DNA from 3 places in the Rhizobium anhuiense bv. trifolii genome. Region 2 is predicted to be linked to each of the others. Evidence: riboswitches for the same ligand, from Rfam matches in the RefSeq annotation. Region 2 holds a riboswitch; each other region holds the start of a gene.

Region 1 (4,187 bases), 480 kb from region 2:
CAGCGCCGACAACACGTCGTCGCGCACGACACCCGCAACGCCTGGATTTTCGGACAAGGCTTCACGCATCCCGGCCAAATACGCGCCCCGCGCACCCTCCTATGGTGTTCTCGCTCACTCGTGGTGAGCGTTCATTTCAATTCACTGGGAGAATACTATGCAAACTCAAAGCGACAAACTGGTCGTGCTCATCACCAAGGGCATCGAATCCGAACTGTCCTCCGTCGCCTTCACCATTGCCAATGGCGGCATCACCGCCGGGCTGAAGGTCTCGGTGTTCCTCACCAGCACCGGGATCGATCTGGTGCGCAAGGGTGGCCAGCGCATGACACATGTGCCGCCGCTTGATCCGCTGTCGATGCTGATCGAGAATTTCCAGCAGCGCGGCGGCACGATCTGGGCCTGCCCGCCCTGCGTGACCTCGCGCGGTTACACGCAGGAGGACATGCTCGACGGTGTCGTCATCGTCGGCGCCAGCGCCATGCATGCCGAGATCAAGGAGGGCGCTGCGACGCTGTCGTTTTGACCGGAGGAGCCGGGCCGGGCGGAAGTATGAGGAGCCTCTCCCGCCGGTTTCGTCAGGCTTTGCGGGCCGGCGGCAAGCTCGGGGATGCGACAAGTGGTCTATTCTTGCGCTCGGCAATATACTTGTGAGATTGTGTCGATATACATGCGATAATGCCTGATGAGGGCAGCGCGGGGGCTTCGATGACATCCGTGAGGGTCAATGAGCTGATATCGGTGACGGGGCAGCCCGGCGCCGCGGACTTTGGTGCTTTCGCGGCAGACGGCTTTGCCGCCGTCATCAATGCCCGGCCGGATGGCGAGGAGCCGGGGCAACCCGGTAATGCAGCGGAGAAGGCTTCAGCCGCCGCCGCCGGGATCGCCTACAGCTTCGTGCCGGTGAAGGGGGCCGAGATTACCGAGGCCGATATCCGCGCCTTTCAGGCGGCGATAGCTGAGGCGAAGGGGCCGGTCGTCGCCCATTGCAAGAGCGGCACACGGGCGCTGACGCTTTATGCGCTGGGCGAGGCGCTGGACGGGCGGATGAAGTCCGGGGATGTCGAGGCCTTTGGTCAAGGCCTCGGCTTCGATCTTGCCGGCGCGCGGCGCTGGCTGGAGAAGCGGGCAGGGCAGGTACCTCATGTGAAGGCCTTCTTCGAGCCCCGCACCTGCAGTGTGCAATATGTCGTTTCCGACCCGGCGACGAAACGCTGCGCCATCATTGACCCGGTGCTCGATTTCGACGAGATGTCGGGGGCGACGGGCACGGCCAATGCCGACGCCATCCTCGCCCATATCGAGAGCGAAGGGCTGACGGTCGAGTGGATCCTCGACACGCATCCGCATGCCGATCATTTCTCCGCTGCGTATTACCTCAAGGGAAAGACCGGTGCGCCGACGGCGATCGGCGCCCATGTCACCGACGTGCAGGCGCTCTGGAAGGAGATCTACAATTGGCCGGCGCTCGCGACCGACGGCTCGCAATGGGACCGGCTGTGTGCCGATGGCGAGACGTTCGAGATCGGCACGCTCAAGGCCCGCGTGATGTTTTCGCCCGGGCACACCCTCGCCTCGATCACCTATGTAATCGGCGACGCCGCCTTCGTGCACGATACGGTGTTCACGCCGGATTCCGGCACCGCCCGCACGGATTTCCCGGGCGGCAGCGCCAGCGCCCTCTGGCACACGATCCAGGCGATCCTGTCGCTGCCCGAGGAGACCCGGCTGTTTTCCGGCCACGACTATCAGCCGGGTGGCCGCCACCCGCGCTGGGAAAGCACGGTTGCCGCCCAGAAGCGCGCCAATCCGCATATATCGGGCATCGACGAGGCCGGCTTTGTGGCGCTGCGCCAGGCGCGCGACCGCACGCTGCCGAAGCCGAAGCTGATGCTGCACGCGCTGCAGGTCAATATCCGCGGCGGGCGGCTGCCCGAGCCGGAGGAGAACGGCCGGCGGTATCTGAAGATTCCGCTGGATGCGTTGTGAGGGGGCGGCCCTGGCAACCGCCGCATCGTTCAAAGCGCGTTTCCTATAGCAGCCCCGGCGAAGTCATCCCCACCAATAGCAGCCGGCACCCATGTTCCCCAACTGCTTCATAGGCAAGGCAGTTTATCGTAAGGAAGCGCCTTTCGCCGCAATATCAACCGACCGCCACCGGCAGTTTGCGCACCGAACGGCGGCGCGCAGCCATGCGCGCGATATATTTATCCGCCGGTGGCGCGGCGCCCTCTGAATAATCATTGACGGCGCGCGGGCAGGCGACGTAACTGGGGGAGACGGTTCCCTGAAGATGACTCCAAGGGGATTAATAGGGAACACGGTGAGGACGACCCAGTAGGGACCGAGACCGTGGCTGCCCCCGCAACTGTAAGCGGATTGTCGATCTCGGGGTTGATCGCGGAGCGATCATGCCCTTGGCCTAAAGGCTACGCCACTGCGGATATCGCGGGAAGGCGGATGAAAGACGGATATCCGCAAGCCAGGAGACCTGCCGTCAATCGCGATCCAATCAACCGGGCGGGGATGCCCGGACAAGGAACAGACATGATTGACCTTCTGAACCTTCGCCTGATATCGGCATGCATCCGTCTCGATTGGGCCTCCCGCGGCTAGTCTACGCGTCGGCGTGACTTCAGCGTTGCGTATATGCGCGCGGCGCGGCCGTGCCTGTTTTCCCATCATCGAGGTTTTCATGCGTCAATTTCTCGCCATCATGACATTTGCCTTCGGGCTGGCCGGCCTTGCGGCACCAAGCTTGGCCGCGACCCAATATCCCCTGACCGTCAGCAATTGCGGCCAGCAGGTGACGTTCCAGAAGGCGCCCGCCAGGATAGTTTCGATCGGCCAGGGCATGACTGAAATTCTGTTCTCGCTCGGCCTTGCCGACAAGATCGCCGGAACCGCAGTCTGGGTTGGCCCCGTCCTGCCGCAATATGCCGAGGCCAACAGCAAGATCAAACGCCTCGCCGACAACGATCCGAGCTTCGAATCCGTCGTCGGGCAGGAGCCCGACCTCGTGGCGGCCGAGTTCGAATGGCATGTCGGCGCGCAGGGCTCCGTCGGCAAGCGGGAGCAGTTCAAGGATCTCGGGATCAATACCTTTCTCGCGCCGGCCGATTGCGTCGCCAAGGTCAACACCGATGGCGGCGACGGTGTGCGTGGGGAGCTGTTCACGATGGATCTGATCTACCGGGAAATCGCCGAACTCTCGGAGATCTTCGACGTCAAGGAGCGCGGCGACACGCTGATTTCCACGCTGAGGAAGCGCGAGGCGGATGCCGTGGCGTCGATATCGGGCGCAACGGGCAAGAACCTACCGGTCGTCTTCTGGTTCTCCAGCAAGGAGGTCAACGGCGACGCCTTCATCGCCGGCAAGAACAGCGCGCCTGCCTATATCCTCAAGACGATCGGCGCGAAGAACGTCGTGACAACCGAAGAGGAATGGCCGCTGGTCGGCTGGGAAACCATCGCCCAGGCGAACCCGGCGGTGATCGTGCTGGCGACGATGGATCGCCGCCGTTATGCGGCCGACGATCCCAAGGTCAAGCTCGACTTTCTCGAGAACGACCCTGTGACCAGGGAACTCGATGCCGTCAGGAACAGGCACTTCGTGATGATGGATGCGCAATCGATGAATCCAACGATCCGTACGATCGACGGCGTCGAGACATTGGCGAAGGGCATCAAGTCCTTCGGCCTGGCACAGTGAAGACAGTATCGCTCAGGCGGCAGGGATGGTGGGCGCTCGCCGCGCTCACCATTGCCGCGCTTCTCCTTCTTGGACTGATGATCAGTCTCGCCGTTTCCATCGGCGAGATTGCCATCCCGCTTGCGACGACGGCTGAGGCGGTTTCGAACCGCCTGTTCGGAACCGATTTCGAGCTCAGCCGCATCCACCAGGGCATCGTCTGGGATTATCGGCTGAGCCGCGCCCTCGTCGCGGCCAGCGCCGGCGCGTCGCTCTCGCTCTGCGGCGCCATCCTGCAGGCGCTGCTGCGCAATCCGCTGGCCGAACCCTATGTGCTCGGCATCTCCGCCGGCGCCTCGACGGGAGCGGTCTGCGTGATGATTCTCGGCTTCGGCTACGGTATTCTCGGCCTGTCGAGCGGGGCCTTCATCGGCGCAGTCATGGCCTTTTTGCTGGTCGGCTTCCTGGCGACGGGTGCGGGGGGAACCGGCGAACG
Region 2 (4,187 bases):
GCCTTGGCGCCGTCGATCAGCGCTCGGGTTTCGTACATCCATGTGTAGGTAGCAAAGGCGGAAATGCCGCACAGATTGACGGCCACGATAATCGCCGCCAGCTTGGCTGTCAGAGGCATCGTTTTCAAAAATTGGAACATTCCGCGGGGGCCTAGAATTGCGGCTCAGTCGGACATGTTCCCGACCGGCGTATCAATACGGGCATCCACGCTGACGGTCACATCACGAGCGCTCATGCCCATGTCCTGATAGCGACCCAAAACGCGCAAACGCAGTGTGTATTTGATGTGTGAATAAATCATAAAGTAGAAAGGGATGCCGGAGCACACGCGTGTGATTTCGCTATCACGCCCGCTGGTGATCTGCCGCGATCAGCTGTTTTCCGCGATCGCCTCTTCGGGCTCCGTCTGCCGGTGTTTGCGGCGGCGCGTCGTCAGTTCCGCGCCGGCATCGCGCGGCAGCCGCAGGAAGGTGATGCAGGCGAGCGCCGAAATCGCCGAGACGCTGAAGAAGGCGACGTGGAAATCCGAGACCAGCAGCCGGCCGCCCTGGAAGCTGCTCGAAATTTCGAGGATGCCGCCGGCGATCGCCACACCCATTGCCATGGAGATACGCTGGGCAACGGCATTGATCGCGGTTGCCTGGCTGCTGTCGGCGGCGTCGACATCGCCGAAGGCCATGGCGTTGACGCCCGAGAAAGCCATGGAGCGGAACAGGCCGCCGATCAGCAGGCAGGCCATGATCAGGAAAAGCGGGGTTTCGGCGGTGAACAGGCCGTTGATGCCGAGGAAGATCGCCGCCAGCAAGGTGGTGATTGATATGACGGTGCGGAAGCCGAAGGCATTGAAGGTGCGCGAGGCGGCGAATTTCGAGCCCATGGAGCCGAGTGCGCTGACGAAGGTGACCGAGCCCGATTGCAGCGGCGTCAGGCCGAAGCCGAGCTGCAGCATCAGCGGCATCAGGAAGGGCAGCGCGCCGAGCCCCATGCGGAAATTCGAGGCGCCAAGGATCGCCGCCCGGAACATCGGGTAGCGGAACATCTTCGGATCGAGAAGCGGATAGGGTGCGCGGCGGGCATGCAGGAGGTAGATGAGACCGGCAAGGATGCCGATCGCAACCGTGACATAACCGTAGATGACGGGCACGGCCGGCAGGCTGATCACCGAGACGCCGAAGACGAATCCGGAGAAGCCGAGGCCGCAGAGGAAGAAGCCCGGGAAATCCATCGGCCGCGGGCTGCGCGGCTCGACCGCCGGCAGGAAACGGGTGACGAGGATGATGCCGAGCACGCCGATCGGGACGTTGATCCAGAAGATCCAGTGCCAGGTGAGATAGGTGGTGAGGAAACCGCCGATCGGCGGCCCCATGATCGGGCCGATCAAGGCGGGAATGGTGAGCCAGGCCATGGCGTCGACGAGTTCGTGGCGCGGCGTTCCCCGGACCAAAAGCAAGCGGCTGACAGGCGTCATCATCGAGCCGCCGGCGCCCTGGATCAGCCGCGAGATGACAAAGGCCGTGATCGAGTTGGAGAAAGCGCAGGCGACCGAGCCGATCATGAAGACGAAGATCGCCATGCGGAAGATGTTGCGCGCACCGAACCGATCGGACATCCAGCCGCTGATCGGGATGAAGATCGCCAGTGCCACGAGATAGCTGGTAACGGCGAGCTTCAGCGCGATCGGCGAGGTGCCGATATCGGCTGCGATCGCCGGCAGGCTGGTGGCGATCACGGTCGAATCCATCTGTTCCATGAACAGGGCGACCGCAAGGATCATGGGCGTGAGGCGGGGCACGGGCAACCGGGATGCTGCGAGGGACTGTATCGTCCATACGCCTTCGGTGGTGATAAGGCCATAGAAACTATGGATGAAGGAGCTTTGTCGAGCCGCTTCAAACCGACGCGGGAGGGTGCGTGGCTCAACGTGGTTCCCGACTGCGTCCTCGGGCCGGCTTGCCGTCGCCGCGCTTTCCTGAAATAGATGCGCCGTCAGGTGCCCGCCATCAACGCGGGAGAATCGGGAATCCGGTGCAAGGCCGGAACGTGCCCAACGCTGTAAGGCCGACGCTTGCCGCTTCATCTCGCCACTGGCTTCTCGCCGGGAAGGCTGCGGCAGACGGATGACGCCGAGTCAGAAGACCGGCCTGGCAAGATTGACCGATCCGCGCGGACGGCGGGCGGTTGCGTTGTTGGGGATTTGACGATGCGACCCTTTGATGAGGATGCCCTTTCGGCGGCGTCCGGTTTTTCCTTGGCCGAGCGCGAGGCCGTCTATCACGCGATCAAGACGCGGCGCGACGTTCGCAGCCAGTTCCTGCCCGATCCCTTGCCTGACGATGTTGTGGAGCGGCTGCTGACGGCCGCCCATCATGCGCCCTCCGTCGGCTTCATGCAGCCGTGGAATTTCATTCTGGTGAAAAGTGCCGCGGTCCGGGCGCGCGTCCAGGACGCCTTTGTGAAGGCCAATGAGGAGGCGGCGCTGATGTTTACCGGCGAGCGGCGACAGGCATACCGCTCCCTCAAGCTCGAAGGCATCACCGAGGCACCGCTCGGCATATGCGTGACCTGCGACCCCACCCGCAGCGGCAGCGTGGTGCTGGGGCGCACCCACAATCCCAGGATGGATAGCTATTCCACAGTCTGCGCCATCCAGAATCTCTGGCTTGCGGCGCGGGCGGAAGGGGTCGGCATCGGCTGGGTCAGCATTTTTCGCGAAGGCGATCTGAAAAGCATTCTCGGCATACCCGAGCATATCGAGGTGGTCGCCTGGCTCTGTGCCGGTTTCGTCGATCGGCTTTATGACGAGCCGGAACTCTCCGTCAAAGGCTGGCGGCAGCGCCTGCCGCTCCAAGAGCTCGTCTTCCATGACGGGTGGGGACGCAACGACCCGTAGCAATCACTGCTGTTGAGGCTGCGGCCCCGGCGTTGCCGGATTGGCGAGGTCGATCGAGCCTTGATCACCGGCAAGAAATTGCGGGCCGACCTGGCGGACCTTGTTCTGCACGGGATCGTAGGGGCGCTCCGGGACGGATGGTTGCGGTGGGGCTGCGGCAGCATCCTTCGCCGTGGGATTGGTGCGGATGGTGGTGATCGAACCTTGTTGCGGCGGTTCGCTTGACGGCTGCTTGCCGCGCATCTCATCGTAGTAGGCGGTGAGATTGCAGGCGCAGGAGGACTTTTCCCCCGGCGTGCGGTTCTTGTAGGCAAAGGCGTTTTTCATGGCGCTGTAGGGCGTGCCCGTTGCGACCGAGATCATGTTCGAGGCTTCGGTGCTCGTCACGTCACGATAGAACAGCTCTGTCTCGATACCCGGGCACATCTTGGCGCACGTCTGGGCGTCGCGGCCGAAATCGACCGAAGTGGCGTTCGAGCTGATCGGGAAGAAGCCGCCGTCGCAGGTGCGCACGCACATGGTGCTGACCGGCGAGAGCATTTCGGCCCGCGGCAGGCCGTAGCGCGGATCGACCTCTTCACCGCCGCCGAGCGGAATGAAGGTATCGGTGCGCATCGCCTGCTCCTCGATGCTCGGGGCGGGGTCGGCGGCGCTGCGATCGCTCGGGGCATAGAAGTTTTCGCTGTTGCAGCCATTGAGATCGAGCGCGGCGATCAGTTCACGGCGCGTCCCATCATCGCCGCTCTGGCCGGCCAGCTCGTTACGGCGGTCCTGGAGATATTGGATATTGTCGATCATGCGGGCTTCGGACTGCGAGAGTTCACCGCAATAATCGGCATTCTCGCCGCCGATCACGACCATGCTGCCCGAGGTGCAGCCATTGTTGCGCAGCTCGTTGCGAACCTTGCGCAGCTCGAGGTTCTGCTCGGCCATGGCGCTGGCATATTGGCGCGCCTCCCGGCCGTTGCTATTGCCGATCGATCGCGGCAGATCGGCGAGACGGCCGCGCAGGTCCTCGCAGACCGCGCTCGTCTGCGCGGCGGCGGGCGCTGCGAAGGCAAGGAGGAGGGCAAGAGACAGGTTTCGGCGTTTCACGGCGTCGTCCGGGGTGAGCAAAAAGTCGATCGGTCGATTGCGGCCTCGATCGCCGCGCATTGTCTCTTAAGGCGTTTCTCTTAATGAGCTTGGAGAAAATCCTAGCGCATTTTCGCGATCTTATCCAGCAGACGCGGGTAATCTTCCGTAAGGGGAGGTCGGGGCAGATTCATTGTCCATGATCCACATTGCCCTACAGTT
Region 3 (4,187 bases), 160 kb from region 2:
CCGCAATAGGCAAAGAGCTTGCCGAGCAGGGCGCCCATGAACAACGAGGCGAAGAACAGGCCGCCCCTGAAGCCGGAGCCGATCGAGATCGCCGAGGCCAGGGATTTCAACAGGAAGAGACCGATCAGTGTCGGGATCGCCACCTCGCGGGAGAGGTTGAGATGCAGCGCGCCGTGGCCGGCCGAGAGCACCTGCGGCGAGATCATCGCCAAGAGCCCGACGATGACGCCACCGAGCGCCGGGCGGAAGGGTGGGGCGATCGAACTCTTGCGCGCCAGTTCCTCGACGAAGGAGACGCCCTGCATGATCAGGATACCGATGCCGGCGCAGAAGGCGCCGAGCAGCAGCGCCGGGATATAATCGGCCGGCACGACCGAGCCGAAGCTGCCGATATCGATGGTGAAATCACCATCGGCAAGCAGCCTTGCGACAAGGGTGGAAATGAGAGCTGAGACGACGACGGGTGTCAGCGACACGATCGTATAGGTGCCGATGATCAGCTCGAAGGCATAGAAGGCGCCGGTCAGCGGCGCGTTGAAGGCGGCGGCGATGGCGCCCGCCGCGCCGCAGCCGACGAGGATGCGCAGGTCGGAGCGGCGAAGCTGCAGCTTCAGGCCGAATTTCGAGGCAAGGCCGGCGGCAAGCTGGGTATAGCCGGCCTCCAGTCCGACCGAGGCGCCGAACCCGTTGGAGATCAGGTTCTGGACGGCAACGATGATGCTGTCGGTCAAGGATAGACGGCCGCCATGCAGCGCATTGGCTTCGATCGGGTCGACCATCGGCTTCTTGCGCCGTTTCGCCAGCACCAGGAGCAACAGGCCGAGCAGAGCGCCGCCGATTACGGGCGCGGTGAGCAGCAGCATCTTGTTCTCGATCTCGGATGAGCTCAGCCGCTCGCTATCGGCGATGCCGAAGACCAGCTGATGCAGCTCGCTCGAGACGTAGCTCATACCGGTGACGGCGAGACCCGAGATGATGCCGACGACGGCGCCCGCCAGTGACAGGCCGACCTCGCTGCGGCGGGTCAGCGCCCGCAGGCGGCCCGGATCGAAGAAAACACGCAGCGCCCGGAAACGGCGCCGATCCAATTTCATAAGCATGGCTAGACAACTAGGCGGGGAGAGGCCCGGTCAAGGGCGGAGATGGTCGCGCAGTCCGCTTGCGACGCAATTGCGGCGAAAAGCCGGCGCCCGGGACAAATATTTATGACGTAAGCCTCTGATAAATGACGATATTTTAGGTAGAGTAAGTCGTGTTGACAGGGTTGGGCCATCTGCTCGGAAGCTGACCGGCCGTCAAGGCCGGTTGACTTCACACCCCGGCTTGCCTAACCATCCCTCAACGGATGGTCGCCCGACCATCCTGACATAACGGATGGTTCCGGATCGGTGTTGCGCCCTTCCGGATGAAAAGGGAATGTGAAGGGGCGGACCCAAACCGGGCGCCTTCATCACAGCCGACCCCGCGACTGTAGAGCGGTCAGGGTCTTCCATCCGGCACCGAGCCCCTCCGGCCGGCGGCTTGCAATCATGCAAGCGGGCGGGATGGGCGATATGCCGGAAAAGCCACTGGAGATGCATGGTGATCAACCGGGGTCGGACGCCTCTAAATCTACGAATCGTCCACCTTTTCACCAATGCAGCCGGGAAGGCGAGGATGATCCGCCGGCACGATCAGGGCGACCGGTTTCCGGTCTGCCCCGATCGCGGCCGATAACCGCGAGCCAGGAGACCTGCCATTACGTGCCGGGCCAGAAGCCCACACCTGGGCACTACGCCCGTTGCCAGCACGGAGGTTGTCTTGGCTGAACGATTGAATTCAGCGCGGCCTGGTGCGGCGCTCGCGACGCCTCCAAGCAGCCCCGCAAGAGGAGTGCTTTCGGCCGGTTATGTCGAATACTCGGTCCCCCCAGCAGTCGAAAAAGGTGCACTCGGAACAAGCCACGGCTACGCACCCTCCCTGAGGAGCGTCTGAGCATGACCACCATCTTCATCCTCGGCGGCGCGCGCTCCGGCAAATCCCGCTTCGCCGAAGCTCTCGTCACCGCGACCGGCCTCGACCGCCACTACCTTGCCACCGGCCGGGCCTGGGACGAGGAGATGCAGGCGCGTATCACTCAGCACAAGGCCGACCGCGGTCCGTCCTGGACGACGCATGAGGAGCCGCTCGATCTCGTCGGTAAGCTTGGCGCCATCGACGGCGAGGGACGCATCGTGCTGATCGACTGCCTGACGCTCTGGGTCACCAATCTGATGATGGAGGAGCGCGACATGGCGGCGGAATTTGCAGCGCTCGCCGATTTCCTGGCCGCCGCGAAGGCGCGGCTCGTTTTCGTTTCCAACGAGGTCGGCCTCGGCATCGTGCCTGACAATCGCATGGCGCGGGATTTCCGCGATCATGCCGGCCGGCTGCACCAATCGATCGCGGCGAAGGCCGCCGAAGTTTATTTCATCGCGGCAGGCCTGCCGCTGAAAATGAAGGGTTAAGTTCATGAACCAGCAGAAAATTCCCGCAACCGTCATCACCGGCTTCCTCGGCGCCGGCAAGACCACGATGATCCGCAACCTGCTCACCAATGCCGGCGGCAAGAAGATCGCGCTCATCATCAACGAATTCGGCGATCTCGGTGTCGACGGTGACGTGCTGAAGGGCTGCGGCGCGGAGAATTGCACCGAGGACGACATCATCGAACTCACCAATGGTTGCATCTGCTGCACTGTCGCCGACGATTTCATTCCGACGATGACGAAGCTGCTCGAGCGCGAACAGCGGCCCGACCACATCGTCATCGAAACCTCGGGCCTCGCCCTGCCGCAGCCGCTGGTCGCCGCTTTCAACTGGCCCGATATCCGCACGCAAGTGACCGTCGACGGCGTCATCACGGTGGTCGATAGCGCCGCCGTTGCCGCCGGCCGGTTCGCCGACGACCATGATGCCGTCGATGCGCGCCGCGCCGAGGATGAATCGCTCGATCACGAAAGCCCGATCGAGGAGCTGTTCGAGGATCAGCTCACCTGCGCCGATCTCATCGTGCTCAACAAGACCGACCTGATCGACGCGGCAGGTCTTATCAGGGTGCGCGACGAGGTTGCCTCCCGCACGGTGCGCAAGCCCGCGATCATCGAGGCGAAGAACGGCGAAGTCTCGGCCGGCATCCTACTCGGCCTTGGTATCGGCACCGAGGACGATGTCGCCAATCGCAAGTCGCATCATGAGCTGGAGCATGAAGACGGCGCGCCGCACGACCACGACGAGTTCGACAGCTTCGTCGTCGATCTCGGACCCGTTGCCGATCCCGCCGGCTTCGTCGAGAAGCTGAAGACGATCATATCAACCCATGACGTGCTGCGCCTCAAGGGCTTCGTCGATATCGCCGGCAAGCCGATGCGCCTGCAGCTCCAGGCCGTCGGCAGCCGCATCGATCATTATTTCGACCGCGCCTGGGCTCCAGGCGAAAAGCGCACGACGCGCCTCGTCGTCATCGGCCTGCACGAGATGGATCAGGACGCGGTGAGGGCGGCAATCGAAGAGCTGGCATAAACCAATGCATCTGCTTCTGGCCCAGCAGGGAACGATCAGCGACGGCGAGGAGGCGATCGACCTCGGGCAGACGCCGGGCGAGATCCTGTTCCTGTCGGCTGCCGACAGCGAGCTTGCCGCGATCGCAGCCGCCCACCGCGACCGCGGTGGGCAGCATTCGCTGCGGCTCGCCAGCCTGATGAGCCTCAAGCATCCGATGTCGGTCGATACCTATGTCGAGCGCACGACGCGGCATGCCAAGCTGATTGTCGTGCGGGCGCTCGGCGGCGCCAGCTATTTCCATTATGCGCTGGAAGCGCTGCATGCGGCAGCGTCCCGCGCCGGTGCGCTGATCGCAGTGCTGCCGGGTGATGCGAAGCCGGATGCCGGGCTCGTCCCTTTCTCCAATGTTGATCTCGACGATCTCAATGCGCTGTGGGCCTATCTGATCGAGGGTGGCGATGCCAATGCGCGGGCCTTCCTCGACTATGCCGGGGCGATGCTGGCAGGCATGGAGAAGCCGGCGCCGGCGGTGCCACTGATGAAGGCCGGCATCTGGTGGCCGGGGCGAGGGTTGATCGGGGTTGAGGAGTGGCGGCGGGTTGTTGCGGAGGAGTCTTGGCGCGTGGCTGCCTCTTTGCCCGGCAGGACAGAGGGGGGTACCTCAA

The links. A riboswitch is a leader RNA that binds a small molecule or an ion and turns the genes downstream of it on or off. The one in region 2 is predicted to bind cobalamin.
Region 1: linked by a shared signal. The riboswitch ahead of NE851_RS24755 (ABC transporter substrate-binding protein) and the one ahead of bluB (5,6-dimethylbenzimidazole synthase) in region 2 are both predicted to bind cobalamin.
Region 3: linked by a shared signal. The riboswitch ahead of cobU (bifunctional adenosylcobinamide kinase/adenosylcobinamide-phosphate guanylyltransferase) and the one ahead of bluB (5,6-dimethylbenzimidazole synthase) in region 2 are both predicted to bind cobalamin.

The regions. Positions count from the first base shown of each region.
Region 1 is NZ_CP098803.1:3,241,287-3,245,473, reverse strand. Features, by position in the region: gene NE851_RS24770 (AraC family transcriptional regulator) at 1-69, opposite strand, end outside; gene NE851_RS24765 (DsrE family protein) at 158-526, shown strand; gene blh (bifunctional sulfur transferase/dioxygenase Blh) at 709-1,989, shown strand; cobalamin riboswitch at 2,264-2,513, shown strand; gene NE851_RS24755 (ABC transporter substrate-binding protein) at 2,696-3,712, shown strand; gene NE851_RS24750 (FecCD family ABC transporter permease) at 3,709-4,187, shown strand, end outside.
Region 2 is NZ_CP098803.1:2,762,218-2,766,404, reverse strand. Features, by position in the region: gene NE851_RS22355 (methyl-accepting chemotaxis protein) at 1-140, opposite strand, end outside; gene NE851_RS22350 (MFS transporter) at 372-1,775, opposite strand; cobalamin riboswitch at 1,973-2,160, shown strand; gene bluB (5,6-dimethylbenzimidazole synthase) at 2,202-2,891, shown strand; gene NE851_RS22340 (DUF2865 domain-containing protein) at 2,895-3,986, opposite strand.
Region 3 is NZ_CP098803.1:2,924,107-2,928,293, reverse strand. Features, by position in the region: gene NE851_RS23155 (chloride channel protein) at 1-1,100, opposite strand, end outside; cobalamin riboswitch at 1,359-1,754, shown strand; gene cobU (bifunctional adenosylcobinamide kinase/adenosylcobinamide-phosphate guanylyltransferase) at 1,977-2,486, shown strand; gene cobW (cobalamin biosynthesis protein CobW) at 2,491-3,540, shown strand; gene cobN (cobaltochelatase subunit CobN) at 3,545-4,187, shown strand, end outside.